Regions from separate parts of the Acidovorax sp. LjRoot129 genome, predicted to be linked through region 4. Evidence: predicted binding sites of a transcription regulator. Region 4 holds the regulator's gene; each other region holds the start of a gene.

Region 1 (3,203 bases), 1.3 Mb from region 4:
GCTTGCAGAAAGGATGCGCACCGGGGCACAAAGCAGCCAGCGCCATGCGCATTTACCAGTTCACATCCCGATCCGGCGTCGCGCTGATCTTGTGGATCGACAGGTCGGCGCCGTCAAACTCTTCTTCTTGCGTGAGCCGCAGCCCCACGGTGCTCTTGAGGATGCCGTAGACCACGAGCCCGCCCAGCAACGCCCATGCCACGCCAAGGGCGCTGCCAATCAGTTGGGCCGAAAAGCTCACACCGCCCAGCCCGCCCAGGGCCTTGCTGCCAAAGATGCCGGCGGCCAGCCCACCCCAGGTCCCGCACAAGCCGTGCAGGGGCCACACACCCAGCACGTCGTCGATCTTCCATTTGTTCTGCGTCAGGGTGAACATCACCACGAAGATGGCACCCGCCACCGCGCCCACGACCAGGGCGCCCAGCGGGTGCATCAGGTCTGAGCCTGCGCACACGGCCACCAGCCCTGCCAGCGGGCCGTTGTGCACAAAGCCGGGGTCGTTCTTGCCCAGCACCAGCGCAGCCAAAGTGCCGCCCACCATGGCCATCAAGGAGTTCACGGCCACCAGGCCCGAGAGCTTGTCCACGGTCTGGGCGCTCATCACATTGAAGCCAAACCAGCCCACCACCAGCACCCACGCGCCCAGCGCCAGAAACGGAATGTTGGAAGGAGGGTGCGCCGAGATCGCTCCATCCTTGCGATAGCGGTTGGCGCGCGACCCCAGCAAAATCACGGCCGGCAGGGCGATCCAGCCGCCCATCGCGTGCACCACGATCGAGCCCGCAAAGTCATGAAACTCTTCGCCCGTCAGGCCCTTGATCCAGGCTTGCACGCCAAAGTGCTGGTTCCAGGCGATGCCTTCAAAAAACGGGTACACGAAGCCCACGATGACGGCCGTCGCCATAAGTTGCGGCCAGAACTTCGCACGCTCTGCAATCCCGCCTGACACGATGGCCGGAATGGCCGCGGCAAAGGTCAACAGAAAGAAGAACTTGACCAGCGAATATCCGCTTTGCTGCACGAGCGAGTCGGCGCCTACAAAGAAGTGCGTGCCGTAGGCCACGCTGTAGCCCACCACAAAGTACATCACGGTCGACACCGAGAAATCCACCAGGATCTTGACCAGCGCATTGACCTGGTTCTTTTTGCGGACGGTGCCCAGCTCCAGAAACGCGAACCCTGCGTGCATGGCCAGCACCATGATGGCCCCCAGGAGAATGAACAAGGCGTCCGTGCCCTGTTTGAGTGCTTCCATAACGTCCTCTTGCGTTGAATTGATCGTTTCTGGTGCGTCTTGTGGGGAACACCAGATCTGCACCAAGTTGAAGCAAGAAGTACGCCAAGTTATGGTGCGCGATCACGCACCATGTTGGGACTAAACGGATTAGAACGAGACACGCCAACGCGGCATTGGGCGTCGGTCGTAAAGATCAGGCTGGCACGAATTTCGAATGAAATAAGGCTCTATCGCTTATTTGTATCGGTTTTATTGCTATTAAAAATATAGCAAAAGGCTTTGGGCCAGCTGCGACCAGGTCGCAGGCCCCCCACTGTTGCTAGAAGGTGTCTCGCCCTTGCACGCGCGCCAATACGCGAAGGTCGGGGCCTACCTTTTCGACGGACTTGAATTCCAGCGCGAGCCCTTCCGACAACCCGGTCAGCGGGCCGAAGTCCGCCATGCCCCAGCCCTGGCCCAGCAGCCGTGGCGCCAAGTACACCAGCAATTCATCCACCAGCCCTTCGCGGATCAGGGATCCGTTGAGCTTGTGGCCCGCCTCCACATGCAGTTCATTGATGCCGCGGCGGCCCAGGTCCTTCAGCATCGCCGCCAAATCAACCTTGCCGGCAGCGTTGGGTAGGTGCACCACCTGAACGCCTTTGGACTCAAGCGCTGCCTGCTTGTTGGCATCTTGAATAGCGGTGTAGACGTAGCAATCGCGGTCCGGCTTCAACAGGTTGGCGTCCAGGGGCAGCTGCAGCTGGCTGTCCACCACCACCACATGGGGCTGCCGAGGCGTGTCGACCTCACGCACGTCAAGCTGCGGGTTGTCGTCCAGAACCGTCCCGATGCCCGTCAGCACAGCACACGCCCGCGCGCGCCAAGCGTGCCCGTCAGCACGCGCCGCGCGCGAGGTAATCCACTGGCTGGCGCCATTGGTCAGCGCCGTGGTCCCGTCCAGCGACGCAGCCGACTTCACGCGAACCCACGGCGTGCCGCGAATCATGCGGCTGAAGAACCCGATGTTGAGTTCTCGCGACTCATCAGTGCCGGTGTACACAACCACTTCTATGCCCCCCGCGCGCGTAGGCGCTCGAACCCACAGCCTGCGGAAAACGAACTTGTATCGGCAATCGAAGCGATAACCTTAGGGATGCCTGCTTGAATGAGTGCATCGCAACAGCGCGCCGTGCGACCGTCATAGGTACATGGCTTCACTGTCACGTAAGCGGTAGCTCCAGCGGCATCGTAGCTATTGTCAGCAGCGTCGTGCAGGGTCGCGGCATCTAAGGGCAACGCCCTCCCTTGGTCGAAGCCTTGACCAATCAACTTGCAATATGTGCTTGTCAAGGCGTTGCCTATGCGAGCCGACGCGCGGATTGGAGTTAAAAAAAGCGCTTGAGTCGCAAGGCCGACCGTCCTTGAAATGTTTATATGCTGATGGGGTTCCAGTGGCCATTTGCTTAAATGTTTGCCTGCGCACAGTGGTAATAAAAATGAAATTTATGCGCTACCTGTTCCAGCAATCAGCCAGCGTTTTCCCGCCCGAAAGCAAGAGTGATCCGCGCGCGCCGGCTTGGTTGAGTGTGTAGTTACCACAGGGATCGTTCGCCTGAGGCCCTTGTCGAGTTGCGGTCAGTAAAAATGTGCCTGCACCCGCGGAAGGCGATAGGAGGGAAATCGCATATCCGCCTGAGGGCACAGTTGTGAGGTTGGGGGGGAACGCTGCGGTTGCAGGGTATTGCCCAGTTGCAGTGGATGCGCGTTCAAGCCACTGCGCAGCTTGCAACAAGCCCGCCCTTGCTTCCGCCCGGCGGCCACGAGCAATGTATTCCTGATAGCTTGGTAACGCGATGGCAGTCAATATTCCAACAATCGCGACCACTATCATTACTTCAATGAGCGTAAAGCCCTGCTGTAGTTTGGTATTCATTCTGGTTTCGAGAGTGGTTACTGAACCTGGCGCCAGCTAGGCCTAAGCGGC
Region 2 (3,203 bases), 3.3 Mb from region 4:
CGCGCCCTTGTCGGCGAGCTTTTTCGACAGCGTGATGGCCTGGCCGTTCTGGTTCAGGTTCATCAGCACGGCCATGTCCTTCTTGGGGCCGGCGAGGCCCAGGTGCACGCCGTAGACAAGGCCGTAGAGAACATGGGCAAAGTCCAGCTCCCCGGTCACGAGCTTGTCGCGCACGCCGGCCCACGAGGCTTCCTTGGTGGGGATGATGGTCACGCCGTATTTCTTGTCGATGCCCAGCACCGACGCCATCACCACGCTGGCGCAGTCGGTCAGCGGGATGAAACCGATCTTCACTTCTTTCTTCTCAGGGGCGTCCGACCCCTGGGCGTGCACCAGGGCGCGCAGGGCCGGGCTGACGCCGACGGCGCCCACGGTAGCGGCCTGCAGCACGGTGCGGCGGTTGAGGCTGGTTTTGAGCAGATCGGTCATGGGGCGTTTCCTCGAAGCGTTAAAAACGAAAAGGCGTCCACACCACACCCCGCGAGATGCACGCATGCATACGTCGGGGCGGGTGGGGACGCCTTTGTCCATTACGAAGCATTGGGGCTTCGCATCAGCACCGACCCGCCATTGGGCCGCTGCTGTCTGGGGCAAGACCGTCATTGGTCTTGCAAGGGTTAACGCAAGCTGCGTGCCAGCCGTTTGCGCACCGGCATCGCGCCAATGCGGAGCATGCATTGCTACAAAATTAATAGCTACACGTGCTTATGAATAAAGCGCTAGCGGCCTGTTTGGCGTGAAATGTGCGGAGGTGGTGCGCGCTGAGGAGGCTGCACTGCCTTTGTGCGGTGCACCATCTGGGGAGCATTGCTAGATGGGGCGCTGCCCAAGCGCACAAGCCATGGCGAGAGCGCCTGTAGTGGGTGCATCGTTGCCCTTCCAGAGGGGGCAGCGGCTTGAGAGAAGGGCCGGGCGCCGCGCCTCCAAGTCTGTCGTGGGCAGGTGGCAGGTAGGGCGGCCCGAAGGGCTGTCGCCTCTGGTGGCTGCACCGAGGCGCGCGTGGCGCCTCAGGCAGAAGTCCCTAGTTCAGCCGAGCAAATCCATCACGTCGAGCATGCGCTGGGCCACGTCCACGAGCTTGAGGCCCTTGTCCATCGCAGTCTTGCGCAGCTTTTCGTAGGCGGCTTGTTCGGTGAGGCCCTGGCGCTGCATGAGCAAGCCCTTGGCGCGGTCGATGGTCTTGCGGTCCTTGAGCTCGGTCTTGGCGTCGGCCAGCTCAGCGCGCAGGGCCTGTTCGTGCTGAAAGCGCGCCATCGCCACATCCAGTATGGGGCGGATGCGCTGCGGCGCGAGGCCGGCCACGATGTAGGCCGAGACACCCGCGGCCACGGCATCCTTGACGTGCGAGGTGTCCTCGTCATTGGTGAACATGACGATGGGCCGGCGCTCGTGGCGCGTGGCAACCACCACATGCTCCAGCGCATCGCGGGCTTCGCTTTCGGCGTCCACGATGATGAGGTCGGGTTGCAGCTGCGCGATGCGCTCGCTCAAGAAGACATCGGCCGGCAGCGTGGCTACCAGGTTGAAATTGTTCTCTAGCAGGCCGATGCGCAGCGCCCGCGACCGATCCGCCTGCAGCACGGCATGCTCGTCGGTAGGGTCGGCAACGGCCAGGTCAGGGGCCACCACCACGATGCGCAGAGACTCGTTCATACCCCGGAGCATAAGCAATTTTTACGCCATAAATTGGTGCGCCGAAGCAGTGCACGGAAGGGCGTCCCCATAGGATGAGGGCGGGCGCGCACTACAAGCCAGCGTTGCAGGGCCTGAAACTTGCTAATTATTGGGTGATTGGCAGGGCATACCCGATAGCGCCTTGCCGTCTGGCTCGCATATACATCTGGTCACATTGACATATTGATGAGGATTCCGCATGAACAAGCACATTGACCGGCGCCGATTTTCCGGTGCGCTGGCCGTCACCACCACCGTGGCTGTCACGGGGGCGCTGATGCTGTTGTCCGGCTGCAGCAAGGTACCCGACACGATCAAGATCGGCGTTGCCCAACCCCTGAGCGGCCCGCTGGGTGCCTTGGGGCAGGACTTGCTCAACGGCGTGAACCTGGCCGTGGCCGAGCTCAACAAGGGCGGCTACAGCGTGGACGGCAAGCGGGTGACGCTCGAAGTCGTGGCTGTGGACGACAAGGCCGACGCCGCCACCGGCAAGACCGTGGCCCAGCAACTGGTGGACGCTGGCGTGGTCGCCGTGATCGGGCACCTGAACTCGGGCGTGAGCATCGAGACCGCGCCCATCTACGCCGCCAAGGACATCCCGCAGATCGCCATCTCGACCAACCCCAAGTTCACGCAGATGGGCTTCCCCACCACGTTCCGCATGGTGGCCAACGACACCCTGCAGGCACGCGCCATCGGCTCGTTTGCCGCTACCCAATTGGGCGTTGCGCGTTATGCCGCACTGGACGACGGCACACCCTACGGCAAGGGCCTGGCCGACGGCGCGGCTGCGCAGCTCAAGGCCGAGAAGAAAGAAGTGGCGGTGCGCAAGTCGTTTGACGACAAGACCACCGCGTTTGACGAACTGGCTGCCGAACTCAAAGCCGCCAAGGTCGAGGTGATCGTCTCCACCCTCAACGACTTCCAGGCGCTGGCGCTGCTCGAAGCCCTGCGCAAGATCGGCCACACCAAGGTGAGCCTGCTGGGCGGCGACACCATCAAGACCACCGACATGACCAAGGGCGCGGGCATCATCGAGGGCGTGTACGCCACCTCGCCGGTGCTCGAAGCCAAGGAGTTCTCGACCGGCAAGCCGTTCCTTGAAAAATACATCGAGGCCTACAAGAAGCCCCCGGCCTACGGCGGGCACTACAGCTACGACAGCACGTATGTGCTGACGGCCGCGATCCAGAAGGCCAAGTCGGCCGACCCCAAAGAGATCACCAAGGCCATGCACAGCATCAACGGCTATGCGCCAGTGATCGGCACGATGACCTGGGACGATAAGGGTGAGCAGCGCTACGGCGCGGTGGGCGTGTACGAGCTGCGCAGCGGCAGCTGGGAGCTGCGGATGCGGTCCGACCGCTGGTAGTAACAAGACAGAGACGGGCGAGCGGGCGCGGCCATTCGGTCGTTCGTGGGTGATGAACCTGCTCCATCCGTTGCGCTCCGCTCCGCGCGGCATAACCCCTGCTGGTGACCCGCCCGCAGGGGTTTTTGCTTCAGGGTCCGCGAGGGGCCGGGTTTTA
Region 3 (3,203 bases), 2.0 Mb from region 4:
GAGCGAAACGCGATGTAGGGCACACCATTGCTGTGCGCCACCATGGCAGTGGCGGCGGTTTCCATGTCGAGTACGTTGGCCTCAAAGGTCTTGAACGCGTACTCGCGGAAGGCCTTGTTGTCCACAAAGGCCTGGCCCGATACGCCGTTGCCGCCGACCACCATGCGCGGACGTTCCTTGAGGCATTTGCTGGCGTGGCAGTGGTCCAGCGCCACGCCGGTGTCCAGGTTGCGGGCCACGGCGAGCATGCGCGCATCCGCCGCAAACCAGAACTGTTTGGTGATGGCGGGCTGGGCGGCGCTGCGCACCTCCACCGGGCGCGGATGCATCATCCCGAACGCGGGCAGGGTGAGTTCGCTCTTCATCCAAGCCGGCGCGCTGTACTGGCCCGGCTTGTCTTCGCGGGCCATGAGCCATTCCATGTACTGGCCCCACTGGGCAGGCACCGTCACATCGCCGATGTGCAGGCCGGGGTTCACGCCGCCGGCAATGCCAGAGAACACGATGTGGCTCACGTTGAAGCGGTCCAGCACCAGTTGGGTGTTCATTGCCGCGTTGGTCATGCTGATGCCTGAGAGGAACACGACCACGGGCTTGCCTTCGAGCGTGCCGGTGGTGAACTCCACGCCGTTGACGCTGTGCTTGTTGGGCTGCTGCACCTGCGGCAGCAGCACGGTGAGTTCAGGTGCAAAGGCGGAAATCACGGCGATGCGTGGGGTGTCGTCCAGCCGGACGGACTTGGCGGGGCCGACTGCCGCACAACCAACCAACACACCGGCAAAGGCCAGGGCGCTCAGCAGGCGCAGGCCTCGGTTAGCGAGGGCTTGTTTTGCAAGATGGAGAGAGCGCAGCGCGTGCATGGAGTGCCTTATGGAAGGGAAGAGCCAAACAGTGACCACCGCGCGCCGGCGGTGGGAGCAGCAAGGCAGCCCGGTGCGCGGGGCCTGAGCACCGAAGCCGGCAGCCGCGCTTATTTCGCAGTCGATTTCGGCTGGGTGTCGTCCACCTTCACCGTGAACTTGCCCGCCAGGATTTCCGCCTCGCGCGCCTTGACCTTGGCCACGATGTCGGCGGGCACCTTCTTCTCGAACGTGCCCAGGGGCGCGAGTTCCGAGCCCTTGTGCTTCATCATCGAGTACGGACCGTAGTCCTCGGGCGTGAACTTGCCTTCCTTGACCAGCTTGAGCGCGCGGTCGATGCTGGGCTCCATGTGCCACAGGGCCGAGGCGACCACGGTGTCGGGGTACTTGTCCTGCGTGTTGATCACGTTGCCGATGGCGAGCTTGCCTTTTTCCTTGGCGGCGTCGGACACGCCAAAACGCTCGGCATAGAGCACGTCGGCGCCCTTGTCGATCATGGCAAACGTCGCTTCCTTGGCCTTCGGTGGGTCAAACCAGCTGTTGATGAAGCTCACGGTGAACTCGACCTTGGGGTTGGTCTCCTTCGCGCCCGCCATGAAGGCGTGCATCAGGCGGTTCACCTCGGGGATGGGAAAGCCGCCCACCATGCCGATCTTGTTCGTCTTGGTCATTCCGCCCGCGACCATGCCGGACAGGTAGGCGGGCTCCTGAATGTAGTTGTCGAACACGCTGAAGTTGGGCGCTTGCGGTTTGCCGGACGAGCCCAGCAGGAAAGACGTCTTGGGGAAGTCCTTGGCCACCTTGCGGGCGGCGGCTTCCACCGCAAAGGCCTCGCCCACGATGAGCTGGTTGCCGCCCGTGGCGTACTCGCGCATCACGCGCTCGTAGTCGGCGTTGGTGACGTTCTCGCTCGACTTGTATTCGATCTCGCCCCGCGCCTCGGCGGCTTTCAGCGCCTTGTGGATGCGGCTCACCCATTGCTGCTCGTAAGGCACCGTGTAAATCGCCGCGACCTTGATCTTGGACTGCGCCGTGGCCAAAGAGGGTGCCATCGCCATGGCGGCAGACAGGGCCATAGAGGTGCAGAGCAGGCGTCCGGTGAAGATGCGGCGGGTGGTCATGGTGGGGAGTTCCTTCAGTATGAAAAGAAAGGACAGCGAGGAAAGGGTGTGTACATGCCATCAAGCAAGGAGCGCGCCAGTCAGCGCCTGCGTCGCGGCAGACCGGCGCCAGTCTGCCAGAGGAAAGCCACCAAGTGGTAAAAATCCGCGGCCACTGCCGCAGCGCCCACAAAAAAGGCCACCGCATAGGGTGGCCGGAGGCTACGTTGGAGGGATGCAGTCGCGAAGTCTGCGCTGCTATCTTGCGCCTACTTGGTGCCAAAAATCCGGTCCCCCGCATCCCCCAGCCCCGGCAGGATGTACCCATGGTCGTTCAGCTCACGGTCGATGGCGGCGGTGAAGATCGGCACGTCGGGGTGCGCCTTTTGCAGCGTGGCCACGCCTTCGGGGGCGGCCAGCAGGCAGACGAACTTGATGGAGCGGGGGTTGAGCTTCTTGAGCCGATCTACACACGCGGCGGCCGAGTTGCCCGTGGCGAGCATGGGGTCGACGACGATGATGTCGCGCTCTTCCATTTCGGACGGCATCTTGAAGTAGTACTCCACGGGCTGCAGTGTGGCCGGGTCGCGGTACAGGCCGATGTGGCCGACGCGGGCGCCGGGCACCACGTTGAGCATGCCGTCCAAAAATCCGTTGCCGGCGCGCAGGATGGAGACCAGCACCAGCTTCTTGCCGTCGATGACCTTGCCGGTCATGGTCTCGAGCGGGGTTTCGATCTCGAAGTCCTGCAGCGGCATGTCGCGCGTGACCTCGTAGGCCATCAGCGTGGAGAGCTCGCCCAGCAGGCGGCGAAAGCTGTTGGTGCTGGCGTCCTTGCGGCGCATCAGCGTGAGCTTGTGCTGGACCAGGGGGTGGGTGATGACGGTGACGTTGCTATCGGTAGCGGTGCTCATGGCGCGGCCTTTGGTCTGCGGGGATGGATAAAAAGCGGTGGCGGTATTTTGACGGTACTTGTGCCACCGCTCGTAAAACAGGCACGGCCCAAGCCAGCGGACGCCGTGGAACTGGCTTTGCCAGGCCACTGGCGTCGTCCCCTCGAGGGGATGGCGCCGAAGGCGACTCAGGGGGGAGTCAATCCGCCAGAAAGCGCGAGTAGCGCGCCATGTCGACATTGCCGCCGCTGATGAGGATGCCCACGCGCTCGCCGTGCAGCAGCTTGCTGCCCCTGTCTTCGCCCGAGAACGCCTGTACGCCCGCGTAGGCCAGCGCGCCCGTCGGTTCG
Region 4 (3,203 bases):
ATGAACCAGACCCCCTGGCCCTTCCCCACCGCCGCGGTGCACCCCAAACCCAGCAAAGACACCGCGGAATCCCCACCGCAGACCGTGGAAGTGCAGCACGTGAGCGAGTCTGCGCTGGACAGCGCGGTGGAAGAGAGTTTTCCTGCCAGCGACCCGGTGTCGGTGGTCACCACCAAGGTGGTGGACCAGAAGACGAGCCCGGGCACCAGCACCCAGGCCGACTGAACAGGCGACCATGGGGGCCGGCACGCGGCACAACGATGGGCGCGGTACTGCGCCCCATGCGCTCCCTTATGCTCTGGGCCAACCGATTTCACCGGAGCTGTCCATGCGCCCCTTCGTCCCGAGCCTGCTGCTCATCGCATCCTTGCTGGCCGCCTGCCTGGGGTCCGCCAGCGCGCAAACGCTCTACAAATCCGTGGGCGCGGACGGCCGCGTGGTCTACAGCGACAAGCCGCCGGTGACAGGCACGGTCGAGAAGACGTTGAAACTCGAGAGCCTGCCCGTGAGCGTGGTGCCGGGCGCCGCTCCAGCACCGGGGGCCGCCCCGGTCGCCCCAGTCGCCCAGGCACGTGGGGAGGTGGTGCTCTATATGGCCAAGTGGTGTGGCTACTGCACTGCCGCCAAGGCATACATGGCGGGCAAAGGCATTGCGTACCGCGAACTGGACATCGACACCCCGGCGGGCAAAACCGCCTTCAGCCAGCTGGGCGTGCGCGGCATCCCGGTGTTGCTGACCCAGGGGCAGAAGATCTCGGGGTTTACGCCGCAGGCGTATGACGCGGTGTTTATGGCGCGCAAGTAGCGCAGCGCTCGCCACAACCTGAGCAGGCGAAAGCGCCGCTCTGGGCCCTGGCCCCTGCCTCGCCCCTTACAGCGCCTTGCGCAGGTTGGCCGGCGCGATCTTGAGCGCCTCGCGGTATTTGGCCACGGTGCGGCGCGCGCATTCGATGCCTTGTTCCTTGAGCATTTCGGCAATCTGGCTGTCCGACAGCGGTTTGGTCGCGCTCTCCGCCGCGACAAACTGCTTGATCAGCGCGCGCACGGCCGTGCTCGATGCATTGCCGCCCGTCTCGGTGCCCAGGCCTGAGCCAAAGAAATACTTGAGTTCGTAGGTGCCGATGGGCGTCGACATGTACTTGGCCGTGGTCACGCGGCTGATGGTCGATTCGTGCAGGCCCAGCTCGTCGGCAATGTCGCGCAGCACCAGCGGGCGCATGGCCAGCTCACCGTGGGTGAAGAAGTTCTTTTGCCGCTCGACGATGGCGCGCGAGACCCGCAGGATGGTGTCGAAGCGCTGCTGGATGTTCTTGATGAACCAGCGCGCCTCTTGCAGGCGCTGCTGCATGCCCTGGTGGCCTTCGCCGCCTTTGTGGCCGCGCAGCGCGCCGGCGTAGATGTCGTGCACTCGCAGGCGGGGCATCACGTCGGGGTTCAGCGCCACGATGAAGTTGTGCTGGCCGTCGCGGCCGTTGGCGCGCCCGGCTTTGCGCACGATCACGTCGGGCACGATGATGTTGCGCTCCACGTCCACGAACTTGCGGCCCGGGCGTGGCTCCAGCCGGGCAATCAGCGACATGGCGGCGCGGGTGCGCTCCTCGCCACTGGCTCCGCCGTCACTGCACAGCAGGGTGAGGCGGCGCACGTCGCGCCGGGCCAGCATCTCCAGCGGCTGCTTGCAGATGGCCAGCGCCGTCTGCACGACGTCGGGGTCGCCCTCTTCGTCAGCGTCCAGCGCCTTGAGCTGCAGCGTGAGGCACTCGGCCAGGTTGCGCGCGCCCACGCCCACCGGCTCCAAGCTCTGCAGCAGGCGCAGGGCCACGGTGAACCGGTGCACCAGTTCTTCGATCTGCTCCAGGTCTTCAGGGCCGGCCAGGGCCGCGGCCAGCTCTTCGAGCGGGTCTTCCAGGTACCCGTCGTCGTTCAGCGATTCGATGAGGAAACGCAGCGCAGCGCAGTCCACCTCGGACAGCCGCAGCGACAGCGCCTGGCGGTGCAAAAAAGCGGTCAGGGATTCGTGCGAGCGGGCGAGTTCGGTGGCGTCGGCCTCGTCGCCCTCGGAGTCGTTGCGGTTGCGCGCGGGCGCATCGCCGCCCCACTCGGCATCGTTGGGCGCCATCTCGACGGTGCCGTCGCCGCTCCAGTCGGGCTCGTCACCGCCTGCAGGCGGGGTTTCGGCCTCATTTTGGCCTTCAGCGCTTGTTGTACTTGCGCTGACAGCTCCTGAAAAAATAGCATCGTCCACACTGTAGTCATCGGCCTGTGCGGGCGTGTTCTCGGCCTCCAGGCCAAACTCTTCGCGCGGCGCCTCTTCGGCGGTGCGCTCCAGAAACGGGTTTTCGTCGAGCATCTGCTCGACTTCCTGCGAGAGCTCGAGCGTGGACAGCTGCAGCAGGCGGATGGATTGCTGCAGTTGGGGCGTCAGCGCAAGATGCTGCGAGACGCGCAGCGAAAGACCGGGCTTCATGCGGTTTCGAATGCGGGCGGACGGTGGAGACGGCTGTCGGGCCAGCCGCCACCGCTGGGCAGCGATTTCACCCGATGAACATGCGTGGGCACCATGCCGTCACATCCTGAAGTGCTCGCCCAGGTACACCCGGCGCACTTCGGCGTTGTCGACGATTTCGGAAGGGGTGCCCTGCGCCAGCACATGGCCGTCGCTGATGATGAAGGCGTGGTCGCAGATGCCCAGCGTCTCGCGCACGTTGTGGTCGGTGATGAGCACGCCGATGCCGCGCGCCTTGAGGAAACCGATGATGCGCTGGATCTCGATCACCGCGATGGGGTCGATGCCGGCAAACGGCTCGTCCAGCAGGATGAAACGCGGCTGGGTGGCCAGCGCCCGCGCGATCTCCACGCGGCGGCGCTCGCCGCCCGACAGGGCCATGGCGGGCGAGGCGCGCAGATGGTCTACGCGAAGCTCTTGCAGCAGGGCCGTGAGGCGGTCTTCGATGGCCTCCCGCGCCAGCGGCTGGCCGTCGTCGCCGCGCTGCAGCTCAAGCACGGCGCGCACGTTTTCTTCGACTGAGAGCTTGCGGAAGATGGACGCCTCTTGCGGCAGGTAGGACAGGCCCAGCCGCGAGCGGCGGTGGATGGGCATGTGGGCAACCGACTGGCCGTCGATGCGGATGTCGCCCGCGTCGCTGCGCACCAGGCCCACGATCATGTAGAACGAGGTGGTCTTGCCGGCGCCGTTGGGGCCC

What was found. The regulator sigma-54, encoded in region 4, starts transcription at its own class of promoters, with help from an activator protein. The targets are predictions, from matches to a motif close to TGGCANGNAANCTGCTTT.
Region 1: ACSQ3Q_RS16925 (ammonium transporter) is a predicted target of sigma-54. The motif match lies at 1,325-1,342, and genes of this name have one in related genera.
Region 2: ACSQ3Q_RS07620 (ANTAR domain-containing response regulator) is a predicted target of sigma-54. The motif match lies at 1,665-1,682, and genes of this name have one in related genera.
Region 3: ACSQ3Q_RS13325 (BMP family protein) is a predicted target of sigma-54. The motif match lies at 2,043-2,060, and genes of this name have one in related genera.

The regions. Positions count from the first base shown of each region.
Region 1 covers NZ_CAXUSE020000001.1:3,700,139-3,703,341, reverse strand. The annotation lists gene ACSQ3Q_RS16925 (ammonium transporter) at 53-1,255, opposite strand; partial or broken gene ribD (bifunctional diaminohydroxyphosphoribosylaminopyrimidine deaminase/5-amino-6-(5-phosphoribosylamino)uracil reductase RibD) at 1,557-2,671, opposite strand; gene ACSQ3Q_RS16915 (type IV pilin protein) at 2,730-3,152, opposite strand; gene ACSQ3Q_RS16910 (pilus assembly protein) at 3,170-3,203, opposite strand, start outside.
Region 2 covers NZ_CAXUSE020000001.1:1,660,706-1,663,908, forward strand. The annotation lists gene ACSQ3Q_RS07615 (CmpA/NrtA family ABC transporter substrate-binding protein) at 1-429, opposite strand, end outside; gene ACSQ3Q_RS07620 (ANTAR domain-containing response regulator) at 1,027-1,653, opposite strand; gene ACSQ3Q_RS07625 (branched-chain amino acid ABC transporter substrate-binding protein) at 1,874-3,046, shown strand.
Region 3 covers NZ_CAXUSE020000001.1:2,908,089-2,911,291, reverse strand. The annotation lists gene ACSQ3Q_RS13330 (5'-methylthioadenosine/S-adenosylhomocysteine nucleosidase) at 1-860, opposite strand, end outside; gene ACSQ3Q_RS13325 (BMP family protein) at 971-1,981, opposite strand; gene upp (uracil phosphoribosyltransferase) at 2,230-2,874, opposite strand; gene ACSQ3Q_RS13315 (threo-3-hydroxy-L-aspartate ammonia-lyase) at 3,053-3,203, opposite strand, start outside.
Region 4 covers NZ_CAXUSE020000001.1:4,956,196-4,959,398, forward strand. The annotation lists gene ACSQ3Q_RS22685 (hypothetical protein) at 1-225, shown strand; gene ACSQ3Q_RS22690 (glutaredoxin domain-containing protein) at 329-805, shown strand; gene ACSQ3Q_RS22695 (RNA polymerase factor sigma-54) at 872-2,467, opposite strand; gene lptB (LPS export ABC transporter ATP-binding protein) at 2,567-3,203, opposite strand, start outside.